Regions from separate parts of the Paenibacillus sp. HJGM_3 genome, predicted to be linked through region 1. Evidence: riboswitches for the same ligand, from Rfam matches in the RefSeq annotation. Region 1 holds a riboswitch; the other holds the start of a gene.
What was found. A riboswitch is a leader RNA that binds a small molecule or an ion and turns the genes downstream of it on or off. The one in region 1 is predicted to bind ZMP and ZTP.

Region 1 (7,835 bases):
AACTATGTCGCAGAGACGTATTTGCGCAATCTGGAAATCAACCAATGCGTTAACGGCGTCTACTTGTCCGGGAAAGTGTACGACTTGTTTGCCGAGATGGTCTATGTGGAGAAGGCGCGCGATTACGGCTTTTTTATCAGTGGGGGCAGCAATACGTTCATTCATTGTCATGCCGTGAAATGCGGAACGAATACGAACGGGACGTTATCCGGCGGAGCGTTCCGGGTCGACGAGAACTACAACAGCTTCTACGACTGCCATGCGGACAAAAGCGTAGGTCACGGCTTCATACTGGGAGGATTCGGATCTACCAGGCGGAATGGCAACCGGTTCGTCGCGTGCTTTGCCTTCAACAGCGGGTCTACTCACGCTACGGACGGTCACGGGTTCAAGATCGGAGCGATCGGCCACACCGTTTTTGACGGCTGCTTCATCGGAACGTTGGGAGACGATACGCAACCGCAATATCACGGAATGCTGTTCGAGAGCGCCGACATAACGGGGATTACGATCCAAGGCTGCATGTTCCGCAAAAATACCGGTACGGCCGTCAAATACAATGCGGCGGTTCCGAAGAACCAGATCGTGTTCACCGGCGGCTCCTTCGAGCTGAACGGCCAAAACATCGACGGACGCGACAAACACGGCGCTTTCTACGAGGATATGGGGAATACGTTTCTCGGCAAGGGGATGCTTACGTTAGGAGCAGCGGAGCAGCTTGCGATGAGCGCAGGCATATTGAACGTCACCGGTTCCTACGTCGCGGCGAGCGGCTCAGGGAATATCGATACGATCAACGGCGGTTACGAAGGAAGCGTGTTGTTTTTGAAGCAGGCCCCCTCTTCCTCCTTGACCGTACGCCATCAGGTCGGCAATGTCGTGCTCCGGGGGGCGAGCAATTATGTCTTTGCAAGCGAGAATGATGTATTGATGCTGCTAAAATGCGGCAGCAACTATGTGCAGCTATGATTTAAAGGAGCATAAAGCATAATGGAAAAGGAAGCCATACTGGCTAACAGATGGGCGGATGAACCGGCGAGAAACCTGCTTCGCCTGCTGGCCGGACTGAAACACCGCACCGACAAAAAAGTGATATCCGGCCAGTTCGTATGTCCGCACTACGGCAGACCGGAGCATGGCCTGCCCGACGTGCAGGCGGCGTGGTCTTATCATATCGAGCAATTGCAGCGCGACGCCGGGCGGTATGTGGGGATGGTAGGCTTCGATCCGGTCGACCGTACGTACTTGGGAGGCGATGCTACCCGGAACATGCCTCGTTTCGAGAGCTTCCGAGAGCTCGCTTCCCAGTATCATTCGCAGGGAGGCCTCATTCACCTCACTTGGCACGCTCCGAACCCGTGGACGTCGGGGCATTCCTGGTCGACCATCCCGGCGGGGGGCGCATTGTCGGACTTGATTACCCCGGGGCACGCGGCGCATGAACAATGGATGGCATGGCTCGACGCGATGGCCGACGGCTTGGAATGGTTCCGGCAGCGGAGAATCAGCCTCATTTGGAGGCCGCTGCACGAATTGAACGGGAACTGGTTCTGGTGGGGACACGGCAGTCATGAGCATTATGTGAGTGTGTACCGCCATATGTTCGACTATTTTACAATCCGGAGAGGGCTGAACAATCTCCTCTGGTGCTGGAGTCCGGATCTTAGCGTCAAGCTGGGCTCCGCCACGAAATCCCGCTATCCGGGCAACGATGTCGTCGACATTATCGGTTTCGACCGCTATGCCGACCATTATACGGAATCGTCGTATTACGAAGAGTACCGGAATGAGAGGTACGGTAAAGTGTTGGCGCTGACGGAAGCCGGGCAATCGAAAGGGTCGGCAAACTACGATACGACGAACCTGTTGGAAGAAATTCGCCGGTATTATCCGGAGATTGCCTTCTTCATGTTCTGGATGAAGACGGAGACGGACTTCAGCATAGTAGGGAACGGGGACGGCAGGAAGCTTCTCCTGAACCCGCTTGTTTGCAACCGGGAGGACATCGAGGGTTATTCTACATAGACTTGAATCTGATGAATACTGTTGTTCTCATAGCCCTTTACGTTCCACTCTGCATATAGAGGCTGCGTATTCCCGACGGAATCCGCAGCCTTCGCTTTAATTACATATGTCCCTTCTTTTGAAGCGTCCCATTGCCAGACCCATCGCCGCCAACTGTACCGTTGTTCCGGATCTAACCAGACCGCGGTCTGCCACGTATGTTCTTTATCCAGGCTTATATGAATTTGTGTGACAGGATGTTCTCCCGCCCATGCAACTCCGAACACCTGGCGGATCCCTTTTTTTAGTACGGATTGATCTGTGGGTTGCACAATAGCGGAATTTACCTTCATGCTCGTTACTGGTCGGCGACCTAGATTAGGATTCATTTGGTAGATCATATAGTCCAGCTTCTGAAAGGGCCCCTCGAAAGGTTGATCGGAGACGAGCACTCTCCGCAGCCACTTCACGGAGGCCATGCCGTACCACCCCGGAACGATTAACCTCGCCGGGTAACCGTGCTTGAACGGCAGCGGTTTCCCATTCATAAACAACGCTACGAGCGTATCCGGATGCAGGGCTATAGCAAGCGGCAAACTTCTCGAATAATGGAAGGTGCCCTTGATATCCGTACGCTGTCCGAAATCCATTCCTTCAAATATAACCTCGTTCGCGTCGCTTAATAGGTTTGCAGCCGAAAGGATATCCCGTAAGCGGACTCCGGTCCAGACAGCATGACTAACCGCTCCAAGCTCCCACTGCTCGCCGCGTACTTTAGGATGAAAAAAAGCCCGTTTATTGCCGGCGCACTCCATTGTAACCGGCAAAGAGACCATTGACATTCTCATTAAGTCATCATAGTGCAGCCTAACCGGATTACGCACGAGACCTCCAATATCCAGATGCCAATCTTCAGGAGAAAAAGATGGATACGGAAAATGATTACGGATATAGTGCAGGGATTCCGGCGTTAGTTGACTTGAGAGGGCCAGCATGGGAAACTCTTGATTCTCAGGAACGACCGAACGGGGGATACGCCCAGGATTATAGAGCCTCATAGAAAACTCCTCTCCGAGAATAGCCATGATTGTTATTTTTATGAGGACATTGAATAATCCATGATGATCGCGATCCATTACTCCACGAATAACTCCCCCGCCGGGAATCCCTCTACGAACGCCGCCACCTCCGAGCGGATGCGCTGCAGCTCGCCCTCGTCCGAGGCGCCGCGCGTAGCGCGGACGATCCAGGCGGCGATGCGCGCCATGTCCGGCTCTTGCATGCCGAGCGTCGTCACCGCCGGGGTGCCGAGGCGGATGCCGGATGGGTACCAGGGCTTCGTGTCGCCGGGAATGGCGTTCTTGTTCACGACGATGCCGGCCTTCTCCAGCTGCACGGCCAAGTAATGGCCGTCTCGGACAGCGAGCCCGTTCATGGAGTTCACGACGTCGAGCAGGAGCAGGTGGTTCTCCGTGCCGCCGCCCATGAGGACGAACCCCGCTTCGCGCAGCCCTTCCGCCAGCGCCTTCGCGTTCCGCACGACTTGGCCGGCGTAGGCGTGGTACGCGGGGCTCGCCGCTTCCCGCAAGGCGATCGCCATGGCCGCGATCGTGTTCATGTGCGGCCCGCCCTGCAGGCCTGGGAACACGGCGCGGTCGATCGCGGCGCCCAGCTCCCGGCGGCACAGAATGAGGCCGGCCCGCGGGCCGCGCAGGATCTTGTGCGTCGTCGTCGTCACGACGTCGGCATGCGGGAACGGGTGCTCGTGGTAGCCCGTCACGCACAAGCCGCAGATGTGGGCGATGTCGGCGACGAGCAGCGCCCCGGTCTCGCGCGCGATCTCGCCGAGCAGCTGGAAGCGGATTTGCCGCGGATAGGCAGTCGCACCGCAAATGATGAGCTTCGGCTTATGCCGGTGGGCCAGCTCGCGAATCTGCTCGTAATCCAGCTCGTAGTCGGCATTGAGCCGGTACTGAACGGCGTTGTAGATCGAGCCGGTCAAATTGACAGGATGGCCGTGCGTCAAGTGGCCGCCATAGTCGAGCGACAAGCCGAGGAACGTATCCCCGGGCTCGAGGAACGCGTTCAGCACCGCCAAATTCGCGGGTGAACCGCTGAGCGGCTGCACGTTCGCGTGGTAGGCGTCGGGATTCGGCGTGAACAGCTCCAGCGCGCGCCGGATCGCGAGCCGTTCCAGTTCATTCGTGTTGGGCTGCCCCCGATAGTATCGCCCGTTCTTCGTCTCCTCCCGTGTATCGCCGGCCCACAAGTACGGGTATCCTTCCGCGTACTTGTTCGTGTACGAGGTGGCCAGCGCGAGCTGCACCGCCTTCGAGGTGTAATTCTCCGATGGAATCAGGCTCAGCGTGCTCCGCTGACGTCGCCCTTCCGCCGCCAGCAGCCGCCCTACCTCCGCATCGTGCCGCTCCACATAACCGATCCAGCTTTCCATGGCCATCCTCCCGCTTTCAACTGTTGTTGGACAACAAAAAAGAGCGCTCCGATCTGCTCGATCGTGCACTCGCCCAGGCGTACGGCTCTATATGAGATGTGCTCCCCCATGGTTCCCCATGTTCCGCCAGTTACACATCCTTGGTCCACGGGATTATTTTACCAAATATTCAGACTATATTCAACATTCTATCATCTTCCTTGAATCTTTAAGGTTATTTTCATTTTCGTATGTTATTGTGAAGGGTACGATACGTTTCTCTAGCAATAAGCGATATAGAATCATAGGACAAGGGGATACCGATGAGAGGAAAAATGCTGCAGGCGCTAATCGTAGTGTCGGCCATCTCCGGGCTCGTCTGGATGGGCGGTCTGGCTTGGGCGATGAAAGATTACTTCAGCGGAGGGGAACCGGTCGTGCTGACGTCCCCGCAACCATCTGCGACTACGCCTCCCGCACAACCGGTGCAAGCCGCCCCGGTGACATCGCCGGGTGCTAACAATCAGGCATATCGGGTGGTCGGTCTGGGCGACTCGCTTACCCGCGGATTCGGGGACCCGGAAGGCCTAGGGTACGGCGGGAAGCTGGCGAACTTACTTCGGGAGGGCGGCCAAGAGGTCGTATATGACAACCTAGGCGTGAACGGGCAGACGGCACCTCAGCTGGTCAGTTTGCTGCAGCAGCAGGACGTGCAGGCGAAGGTGAAGACAGCCCGGCTCTTGCTCGTAAGCATCGGCGGGAACGATTTATTTCGCGGCGGAGAGACGTTGTCGAATTTGGAATCGACTCGAATCGCGTCGCTGCAGACCGAGTACAACAAGCAGTTGAAGACGATTCTCACCCGGCTGCGCGAGCTGAATCCGGACGCGGCGATCACCCTGATCGGGCTGTACAATCCGTTCATCGAGCTGCAGAATTCCGCCGTGACGAGCAAAATCGTACGAGACTGGAACTACGCGGCAGGCGAGACACTGGCTGCATTTCCGAAAACAATGCTCGTCCCGACGTTCGACTTGTTCCAGTTCCAGAGCAAGGACGTGCTGTATATCGATCAATTCCATCCGAACGCGAACGGATACGAGCTGATGGCGGAGCGCATCGAGGCCGCGCTGGGCGAACAGGGAGGGGCGTAAGTGAGCGAAGTAACATTGGCGGTACACGGGCTACGCAAAACGATCGGCCGCCGCGATATCATCAAGTCCTTGGATTTCGAGCTGCACCGTGGTGAGGTGTTCGGCTTCCTCGGGCCCAACGGGGCGGGCAAGACGACGACGATCCGGATGCTGGTCGGCTTGATGCGGCCTACCGCCGGGACGGTTCAGGTGTGCGGGTACGATGTGCACAAGCAGTTCCCGGAAGCGATGCGCCAGATGGGGTGTATCGTCGAGAATCCGGAGCTGTACCGATACTTGAGCGGGTGGAACAATTTGCTTTATTTTGCCCGGATGATGGATGGAGTCGATGAAGCGCGGGTGAGCGAGGTGGTGGAGCTGGTCGGCCTGACCGCTCGGATTCACGACAAGGTCAAGACGTACTCGCTCGGCATGCGCCAGCGGCTCGGCATCGCGCAGGCGCTGCTTGGCCGGCCGAAGGTGCTCATCCTGGACGAGCCGACGAACGGGCTCGATCCGTCCGGCATCCGCGAAATGCGGGAGTTCATCCGCTTCTTAGCCGCGCAGGAAGGGCTCAGCGTTCTTGTGTCGAGCCACCTCCTAAGCGAGATCCAGCTCATGTGCGATCGCGTAGCCATCATCTCGGGCGGCGAGGTCGTACGGGTTGGAGCGGTGCACAGCTTGCTCTCTTCGCAGGAGAAGCTCTGTTGGCGGCTGCATCCTCTGGAGGAGGGCGTTGCCGTGCTGCGGCGGCTGTGCGGGGAGGAGCATGTGGATGCGGATACCGAGCCAGGAGCGGTATTGACTCCAAGCGATGCCGAACGGATCGGAGTCTGGAATCGCGAGCTGGTGAACGCCGGCGTCACGGTGACGGAGATGTCCCGGCGCGTGCCTACCTTGGAGGACTTGTTCCTCGAGCTGACGGGAGGGCGGGGCATTGATTAATCTAATCTACAACGAGATGGTCAAGCTTGCGGGCAAACGGAAGCTGATCGTCGTCACGCTCATCATCGGCGTCCTAATCGCCGTCTTCACCTACGCGCAGGGCCAGCAGGCGAAGGACAACCTGAGGCGGTACGGCGACGTCGACTGGCGCATCGTGCTGGAGCAGCGGATCAAGAGCTGGGAGAGCCGGTTGAACTCCCCGAGAACGGACGACGACCAGCGTCGCGAGCTGATCGTTCGGATCGCCCAGCAGCGTTATTATTTGAACGCGAATGTGAACCCGGCCGAGCCTGGTGCCGCTACGTTCGTGCGGAACTTCATCGAGAACGGGACGACGCTGCTCCTGCCGCTCATGATGATGGTGATGGCTTCGGACCTCGTCTCCTCCGAGCATAGCGCTGGCACGATGAAGGCGCTGCTCACCCGGCCGGCCCGGCGATGGCGTATCCTGCTCAGCAAATATTGGACGCTTGTGCTTTCCGTCTCTATCATCATCACGATCTTCGGCTTGCTGTCGACGCTCATCTCCGGCTTCGCGTTCGGCTTCGGCGGCTGGAAGGCCCCAGTGTTGACCGGCTTCGCCATGAACGGGGACGTACTCGATACGTCCGGCGTGCATTTGGTGCCGCAATGGCAATACATTTTCATGGAATTCGGTCTCGCCTGGTTCGTGTCCCTCGTAGTGGCGACGCTCTCCTTCATGCTCTCCGTGCTGATCCGTAGTACCGCGGCCGGGATGGGCATCATGCTCGCCTGCCTCATCTCGGGGATGATCCTGAAGAGCATGGTCGCTTCCTGGGAGTCGGCCAAATATTTGTTCAACCTCAATCTCGACTTGATCCCGTATCTGACCGACGCCTCTCCGCCGATTCCGGGCATGACGCTCGGCTTCTCGATGCTCGTGCTGCTCGTCTGGGCGGCGGCCGCGCTGGCCGTGTCATTCTTCACGTTCACCCGGCGGGACGTCGTCTGAGTAGGTTGGGTATCGAATAGCACAAGATGAGAACAAGGCTGCCGCAATGATGATCGGCGGCCTTGTTGCGCTAACACATGGAAAATAAATAAGTTGACCTATCGTAACGTCAATCTAGTAACCTTTTGTAAGGAGTAGTTTGAATAGGAGGATTATTCTAAAGTGGTTGATAACCGTACAGTAATGGAGTCTGGAAGATGTATGGAATGTGGAGCTAAGGAGATAGATGGGTTTTCCTGCTATGAATTATTCGGTTTTCCTCTTGTTTGGGAGCATAATGACCCAGAATTATACGCTTTACATTTTTGGCTTGTTTCGTGTTATATGATCCAACATCCTTCCAATTATA
Region 2 (7,835 bases), on a different contig from region 1:
GCGGATCGTCAGTTCGTTGATCGTCTGGCCGGCCTTCATCACGTTCAGGTCGTAATCCGGCTTGATGCGGAAGACGTCCAACACTTGATCGAGCATCTCCCGGTGCTGCGCCGTGACGCAGACGATCGATTCGATGTGCTCCGGATGCTTCTCCAGCTCGAGGACGAGCGGAGCCATCTTCACCGCTTCCGGTCTCGTTCCGAAGATGGTCATGATTTTCAGACGTTGCATCGTTCCCTCTCCCTTTCTTTCCCTATCCCTAATACCCAATGGAATTCTCTATTTGGTCCCGAACAGCCGGTCCCCCGCATCGCCGAGGCCGGGTATGATGTATCCATGATCGTTCAAGTAATCGTCGATCGCTGCGACATAGATGTCCACATCCGGATGAGCCTGCTGGACCGCCGCGATCCCTTCGGGCGCCGCGATGAGACACATCAGCTTGATCTGGTTGCACTGCCGGTTCTTCAGCGCCTGAATCGCCGCGATGGCGGATCCTCCCGTTGCGAGCATCGGATCGATCACGATGAGCAGCCGTTCCTCCACGTCCGTCGGCAGCTTCACGTAATACTCCACGGGCTTGAGCGTCTCCGGATCGCGATACAAGCCGACGTGACCGACTTTGGCCGCCGGAATCAGCTTCAGGATGCCTTCCACCATCCCGAGCCCCGCGCGGAGGATCGGAATCAGCCCGAGCATCCGTCCGGAGATCACCCGGCAATCGGCCATGCTGACCGGCGTCTTCACGGAGACGTGCTGGAGCGGAATGTCCCTCGTGATTTCGTACGCCATCAAGGTCGCGACTTCATCGACGAGCTCCCGGAAATCTTTGGTGGTCGTATTCTCGTCGCGTATGTATGTGAGCTTATGCTGTATCAAGGGATGGTCACATACGAAAACCTTGCTCATGCGAATTCCTCCTGAACCTAATGAGTCTGCCATCGTGTTCCATGCGCGACTTCGTCCAAATACCCGTCCTATTATATCATTGTATTTTGCGCGTTGCACGATTCATTTACACGCCAGCTTCTGGCAGGCATTTCTGAATCAAAGGCCACCGGTTATGCCTGCGCAGCCGCACAAAAACACCTCCGGATGCCGCCTGCAGCGGCGCTTCGGAGGTGCGTGATTTCGGGATCCATAACCCTTCGTAATACTTAGTAGGACAAGCCGGCGTAAAGCGGATATTGGCTCGTCAGCTGCTTCACCAAGCCGCGGGCTTCGTTCAACACGCTCTCGTCCTTCGGGCTCTTCAGCGTCATCGCGATGATCTTGGCGATCTGCTTCATCGCGGCCGCGTCCATGCCCCGGCTCGTAGCGGCCGGCGTCCCGATCCGGATGCCGCTCGTGATGAACGGGCTCGTCGGATCGAACGGAATCGCGTTCTTGTTCACCGTCACGCCAACTTCGTCGAGCACATGCTCGGCGTCCTTGCCGGTGATGTTGATGCTGCGGAGGTCTACTAGCATCAAGTGGTTGTCGGTGCCGCCGGAGACGATGTTCAGGCCCTCGGCCATCAGCCCTTCGGCCAACACTTGGGCGTTGCCGATCACGTTCTTCGAGTAGGTCGCGAATTCAGGCTGCAGCGCTTCGCCGAACGATACCGCTTTGCCGGCGATGACGTGCATGAGCGGACCGCCTTGCGAGCCCGGGAACACGGCCTTGTCGATCGCTTGCGCCCACGCCTTGCGGCACAAGATCATCCCGCCGCGCGGCCCGCGCAGCGTCTTGTGCGTCGTCGTCGTCACGAAATGCGCGTACGGGACCGGGCTTGGGTGCAGGCCGGTGGCCACCAGACCGGCGATGTGCGCCATGTCTACCATGAACAGCGCGCCTACATCGTTCGCAATTTGGCCCAGAGCCGCGAAATCGATAATACGCGGATAAGCGCTAGCGCCGGCTACGATCAAGCGAGGCTTGTGCTTGAACGCGAGCTTGCGCACTTCGTCATAGTCGATGCGGAAGTCTTTCTCGCTTACCCCGTAAGCGACGAAGTTGTAGAGCAGGCCGGAAGCGTTCACCGGACTGCCGTGCGTCAAGTGGCCTCCGTGGGCCAAGTTCATCCCGAGCACGGTATCGCCGGGCTGCAGGGCGGCCAAGTAAACAGCCATGTTCGCTTGCGCGCCCGAGTGAGGCTGCACGTTCACGTGCTCCGCGCCGAACAGTTCCTTGGCCCGGTCGCGGGCGATCGTTTCGACGATGTCCACATACTCGCAGCCGCCGTAGTAGCGCTTGCCGGGATAGCCTTCGGCGTATTTGTTCGTCAAGACCGTGCCCATCGCTTCCATAACCGCTTCGCTGACGAAGTTCTCCGATGCGATCAGTTCGATTTTATCTTGCTGCCGGCCGCGTTCCAGTTGAATGGCTTCCATAATTTTCGGGTCGCTTTTGCGCAAATGTTCCATGAGTCCGATTCCTCCCGGGATAAGTAAATAGTTGAATTATTGATAAACCGCCCGGACGCCGCCGATCAGCTTAGGCCGGGTATAGGCCATCGTCACGTGCGCCTGTCCGATCGTGCGGATCGAGGGACGTACCGGGACCGCGACACGACGCAAATGCATACCGATGAACGTATCGCCGATATCGACGCCGGCATGGGCTTGGATCGACTCCACGACGCAGGGATTCGATAGATGCCGGTACGCATACGCCGCCATCGAGCCGCCCGCTTGGCGTACGGGGACGACGGTCACTTCCTCAAGCGTCGGGTTGGAGTCGAGCAGCTCACGCTCCACCACCAACGCCCGATTCAGATGCTCGCAGCATTGATAGGCGGGCTGAAACCCGACCTCGCCCCGCACTTGCTCGACTGCGCGGAAGATCGCTTCTGCGACATCCTCGGTCCCGGCCGTGCCGATCCGCTGGCCGACGACCTCGCTCGTGCTCGTGCCGATGACGACCACCTGGCCGCGGCGGATGTTACCCGCCTGCACGAGCTCGCGCAAAATCTGCTCCACGTCCGCCGTGATGTCGGCGGCTTGCAGCTCATTCGATTGCTTAGACATTTCCTGATCACCCCAAGCTTGAATTAAGGATGAATGGCGAATTTGTCTTCCATTTCTTTGATTTTCCGAATCCGGTTGGCGTGCCGCGGGCCTTCGGAGAACGGCGTGTCCAGCCAAATCTTGATGATCTCAAGGGCGACTCCCGGTCCAATGACCCGTTCTCCCATTGCCAAGACATTCGAGTCGTTGTGCTCCCGTGTTGCTTTGGCCGAGAACAGATCATGCACCAAGGCACAGCGAATGCCCGGCACCTTGTTCGCCGCGATCGTCATGCCGATGCCCGTGCCGCAGATGAGAATGCCCCGGTCGGCTTGACCGCTCGCCACTTGCTCGCAGACGGGCAGCGCATAGTCCGGGTAATCGATCGAATCGGCGCAATGGCAGCCGAAATCTTCCACATCATGTCCCGCTTCCTTCAAATAAGCGATCACGTCGTCCTTTAGCCGAAAGCCGGCATGGTCCGCCCCAATTGCGATTTTCATACGATTACTCCTCCTTCCAATCTACCTGTAGTATAACCGAAACAAGGCCCAAGATGAAAAAAAGAGCAGGCGATCGTCCGAAAACGATCGTTGCTCTTTGCCCAGGCGACCGGCCGTATGCCTCGATGCTCCATTGGGGTCCTCCCCGATTGTCGCCAGTTACACCGAGTCCAACATCTTATCTTCATCATACCTCAATCGCCTTATAGTGTAAAGGGTCTACCGCCTAGGCGGCCGCCCCGCTCGGATGCCGCCGTTTCCCGCTCACCGCATGGAATCGAGCTTCTCGATCAGCTTGCGCAGGGCGCTCTCGATCTCCTCCGCGCACGCTTCGTACTCCATCAGCGATCCGCCGAACGGGTCCTGAATATCCATGCTCGGCAGCTGCCGTTCCAGCTCCTCCAGCCGGTCGAGCTCCTGCTCCTCGATTCGCTCCATGAGCGCTTGCTTCACGAGCAGCTCGGACATAAGCTCTCCCCGCTCCGACAGGAGCCGCATCAAGCCCGGATCGTCCATCACGAATTCTTTGAGCGTGAACACTTTGTCCAGCGCTTCGGGAAACCGGGAGAGCACCGCTTGCTTATGGGAACCCGTCATCGTAAGAATCAAGTCCGCCCATTCGACCCAATCGGCCTTCAGACTGTCGGACCGCCGCTTGTCCACGCCGCCCTTGCGGCTCAGAACCGTCGCGGCATGCTGGGACACCGGGGACCCGCCATTCGTGGACACGCCGGCCGATCGTGCTTCCCAATTGCCCTGCCTCGACTTCGTCAGCACGTGGAACAGGCCTTCCGCCATCGGGCTTCGGCACGTATTCCCGGTGCATACGAACAAAATCCGCTGAACGCTCATCCCACCCCACCCTTTCAAAATAGAAATCGGATGCCGAACGCGACCAGGATGAGGCCCCCGATCGCTTCGCCGTATCGGCCCGTCCACCGTCCGGCGTTGCGGCCGAGCAGCAAGCCCGCGATGGACATGATTCCGCCGAATAAGCCGAACATGAGCACGGTCAAAGCAATATCGGTAGCGAACAACCCTAGCGATACGCCCACCGACATCGAATCGATGCTGACGCTGATCGCGAACAACAGGACGCCCCACAGCGTTCTATAGTCGAACGCCGTGATGGACGTCGTATGAAAGGCGCTGTAGATCATATGGCCTCCGAGGAGAAGCAGCAGCCCGCCTCCGGCCAGGAGCGCTACGTCTCCCAGCAGGGCGCTGGCATACTGGCCCATGAACATCCCCGTTAATGGCATCATAACATGGAACAGCGCAATGACCAAACTGATGCGGAGGATATGCAGCAGGCGGATGCCCTGCAACCCGATGCCAATCCCGAGGGAGAAGGCGTCCATGCCCAAGGCGAAGGCCATCATGCAAATCGTAATGAATTGCCCGGCATGTGCCGAGGCGTTAATGGTAACGGCGGTCATGGAATCTCCCCCACATCCTTGTCCTGCACTTCTTAACCAACATATGCGGACAAGTGGGGAAACATGTACACGACAGCAGCCGATCCGTCAGGCGTCGACCAGTCGGCCGCCCGCCGCCTTCAGCATGCGGTTCATAAGCGCCGCACCCAACCCTTCCTCCGGGTACGTCTCCGCCCAGATGGCGGTGACGCCCGCTTCGTCGAACCGCCGCAGGGCGGCGTACAGGCTGTGTGCGGCCGCTTCGAGGTCGTCGGCGCTGCCGCAGGCGAGCACGAGATCGGCGTCGAAGAGCGGCGCCCGCTCCCGCGTCGTCAGGATGCCGGTGCGGTCCCCGACGCGGCGCGCTTCGTTCACACGCGCCTGAATCCACGCGACGGCGGCGTCCGTCGCCGCGGGGTTGGCTGCGCCGCCGGCAGGCGGCTGCGTGCGCACGAGCGTCATCGCGCCCCGCGGCGCGTAGTGCGCGTACTTCACGCCGGGCGACTTCGGCGTGTAGGCCGCCGCGTCGCCGGGCGACGCGGCTTCGGCGCCGGCGGCTGCGCCGGGCGCCACGATCGTGCAGGCGGGCGCCGCCGCCTGCAGCTGGCCCGCGGTCACGCCGCCGGGCCGCAGGATGTGCACCTGGTCGCCGACCACCTCGACGACCGTCGACTCGAGCCCGACGCCGGTCGGTCCGCCGTCGACCAGACCCGCGATGCGCCCGTCCAGGTCCTCGTGGACGTGCGCCGCCAGCGTCGGGCTGGGGCGTCCCGAGCGGTTCGCGCTCGGGGCCGCCACCGGGCAGCCCGCCGCCCGGATCAGCGCCCGCGCCACGGGGTGCGCGGGCATGCGCACGGCGACGGTCGCGAGCCCGGCCGTGACCCGCGGGCTCACGGCGCCGGGACGCGCCGGCAGCACGAGCGTGAGCGGCCCGGGCCAGAACCGGGCCATCAAGAGGCGGGCGGTGTCGCTGAAGCCTTCCTCGGCGACGAGCCCGTCCAGCTCCGTCCAATCGGCGATATGCACGATGAGCGGATTGTCGGACGGCCGTCCCTTCGCGCGGAAGACCGCCTCCACCGCCGCGGTGTTCGTGGCGTCCGCCCCGAGCCCGTACACGGTCTCGGTGGGAAACGCCACGGTCTCGCCGGCGGCGAGCAGGCGCGCCGCTTCCAACAGGGAAGCCGGGACGTCGCCCTCCACGGCTTCGTCCACGGCTTGAGGATTGACTTGCCATGTAATGGTCATTCGAAATGCATCCTTATCTAGATGGGGATGAAGTAGCTTGCCAATTCTCCTATTATAGCGTGCCGGGCCCCGGACTGTCATGCAGAGCCTCCCGATCAGACGGCTGGGCGGCGCTTAGGCAAACAAGCTCTTCACCACATGCCCGATCTTATGGCCGATCTTCTTGCCGATTTCCCACACGAAAAACTTCACTTCCGCTTTCGGAGCGCCATCTTCACTGGCACCTGCTTGAACTGCTTCGCTCTTCTCACCTACGTTTGCCGCGGAGTCCGCTTTTCCGACGGGCTTAACCGTCGGCGTAGCCTTCGGGTCTTTGGAAGCCTGGCCTTCCTTGGAACCATTGGTAGCCTTAGTTTCCTTCGAATCCTTACCAGCCTGAGCATCCTTAACCGTTGGTTCCGCCGCAGGCGCCGGAGTCGGAGCCGGTGCGGCTTTCGCCTTGACGCCTACGAAGCACAGCGGCGGGAATAGCACGCACCACCAGTTTTGGCCTTGCCCGCTGCCGAGGACGATGCGGAGTGCTTCATAGGTGCCGGCGGGATATACTTTATTGCCGAATGGTTTGGCCGGGAACGGCACTTGCCCGAGCTCGACCTGATAATCCTCGGCGTAGCCGTTCGCCTTCAGTACGCGTCCAACCACTTGCTCCAATGCCGGGATGTTCGCCCGGATGGCGGCACGCGCTTCATCCAGACTGGTTGGATCAAGCACCCAGCTGCCGATCTCCTTGACGACCTCGAGCTGCACTTGGCGCTTGATCCATTGATCCTGGGGGCTGTCCGAGTTCGCGAGAATGCGAATCCGGATCGAATCTTGCGGTATGGTAGAATCCAAGACGGCGGCTTGGATTTGATTGGATTCCCAGCAGAACATCATGATCATAATGGCGAACGCTACGAAAAAATAAGGACGATATGAGACCCGCTTAACCAAATGAAACAACTCCCTTCCCTACCTAGTCCAAGTATCGCCAGGCGGGAAGAGAGTTAAACCTAGTACTCTATGATTTTTTCTATAGGAATCTAGTAATCTACCAACCGGTGAATGCTAGCGAATCCATTCATCGCCGCCCACATCACCGCCGCACCGCAATCACGTGCCGCTCAATACCGGCCAAGTCCTTCACTAGCCGAACCTCAGCCCAGAGGCCGGTATGCGTGAGCAGCTCGGCCACAGCGGGCGCTTGCCCTTGGCCGACCTCGAAGCCGACGATCCGCGGCGTCCGCTCCAGCCGGGTGAGCTGCTCCGTGAGCCGGCGATACAGCGCCAAGCCGTCCGGACCGCCATCCAGAGCCAGATGCGGCTCGTAGCAGCGCACCTGAACTTCCAGCCCTTCAATCGCCTCGGACTCGATGTAAGGAGGGTTCGACACAACGATATCCAACCCATCCGCGTCTCCTCCATGCAGGAAAGGCCCCAGCAAATCGCCTTCATGGAAAGCGACCCGCTCCACGACCCCGTTCCTCTTCGCGTTGCCCTTCGCCACTTCCAACGCGGCGGGAGAGAGATCTACCGCTTGGAGCCGCCACGCCGGCCTCTGCACGGCCAACGTCACCGCGATCGCCCCGCTGCCGGTTCCGATATCCGCCACGACGAGCGGTGTATCCTCGCGCCATAACGAGCCCGCGGTCCGCACAATCTCCTCCACGAGCAGCTCCGTTTCCGGCCTGGGGATGAGTACG

Region 2: linked by a shared signal. The riboswitch ahead of rpiB (ribose 5-phosphate isomerase B) and the one ahead of ACI5FR_RS00475 (serine hydroxymethyltransferase) in region 1 are both predicted to bind ZMP and ZTP.

The regions. Positions count from the first base shown of each region.
Region 1 covers NZ_JBJGED010000001.1:103,794-111,628, reverse strand. The annotation lists gene ACI5FR_RS00490 (glycosyl hydrolase family 28-related protein) at 1-969, shown strand, start outside; gene ACI5FR_RS00485 (glycoside hydrolase family 26 protein) at 991-2,025, shown strand; gene ACI5FR_RS00480 (sulfite oxidase) at 2,013-3,140, opposite strand; gene ACI5FR_RS00475 (serine hydroxymethyltransferase) at 3,140-4,456, opposite strand; ZMP/ZTP riboswitch at 4,521-4,600, opposite strand; gene ACI5FR_RS00470 (GDSL-type esterase/lipase family protein) at 4,759-5,589, shown strand; gene ACI5FR_RS00465 (ABC transporter ATP-binding protein) at 5,590-6,513, shown strand; gene ACI5FR_RS00460 (ABC transporter permease subunit) at 6,506-7,486, shown strand; gene ACI5FR_RS00455 (DUF5946 family protein) at 7,649-7,835, shown strand, end outside.
Region 2 covers NZ_JBJGED010000016.1:144,444-152,278, forward strand. The annotation lists gene wecB (non-hydrolyzing UDP-N-acetylglucosamine 2-epimerase) at 1-231, opposite strand, end outside; gene upp (uracil phosphoribosyltransferase) at 280-909, opposite strand; gene ACI5FR_RS18500 (serine hydroxymethyltransferase) at 1,158-2,405, opposite strand; gene ACI5FR_RS18505 (TIGR01440 family protein) at 2,442-3,008, opposite strand; gene rpiB (ribose 5-phosphate isomerase B) at 3,032-3,490, opposite strand; ZMP/ZTP riboswitch at 3,583-3,663, opposite strand; gene ACI5FR_RS18515 (low molecular weight protein arginine phosphatase) at 3,755-4,342, opposite strand; gene ACI5FR_RS18520 (manganese efflux pump MntP) at 4,357-4,929, opposite strand; gene ACI5FR_RS18525 (L-threonylcarbamoyladenylate synthase) at 5,017-6,153, opposite strand; gene spoIIR (stage II sporulation protein R) at 6,268-7,086, opposite strand; gene prmC (peptide chain release factor N(5)-glutamine methyltransferase) at 7,229-7,835, opposite strand, start outside.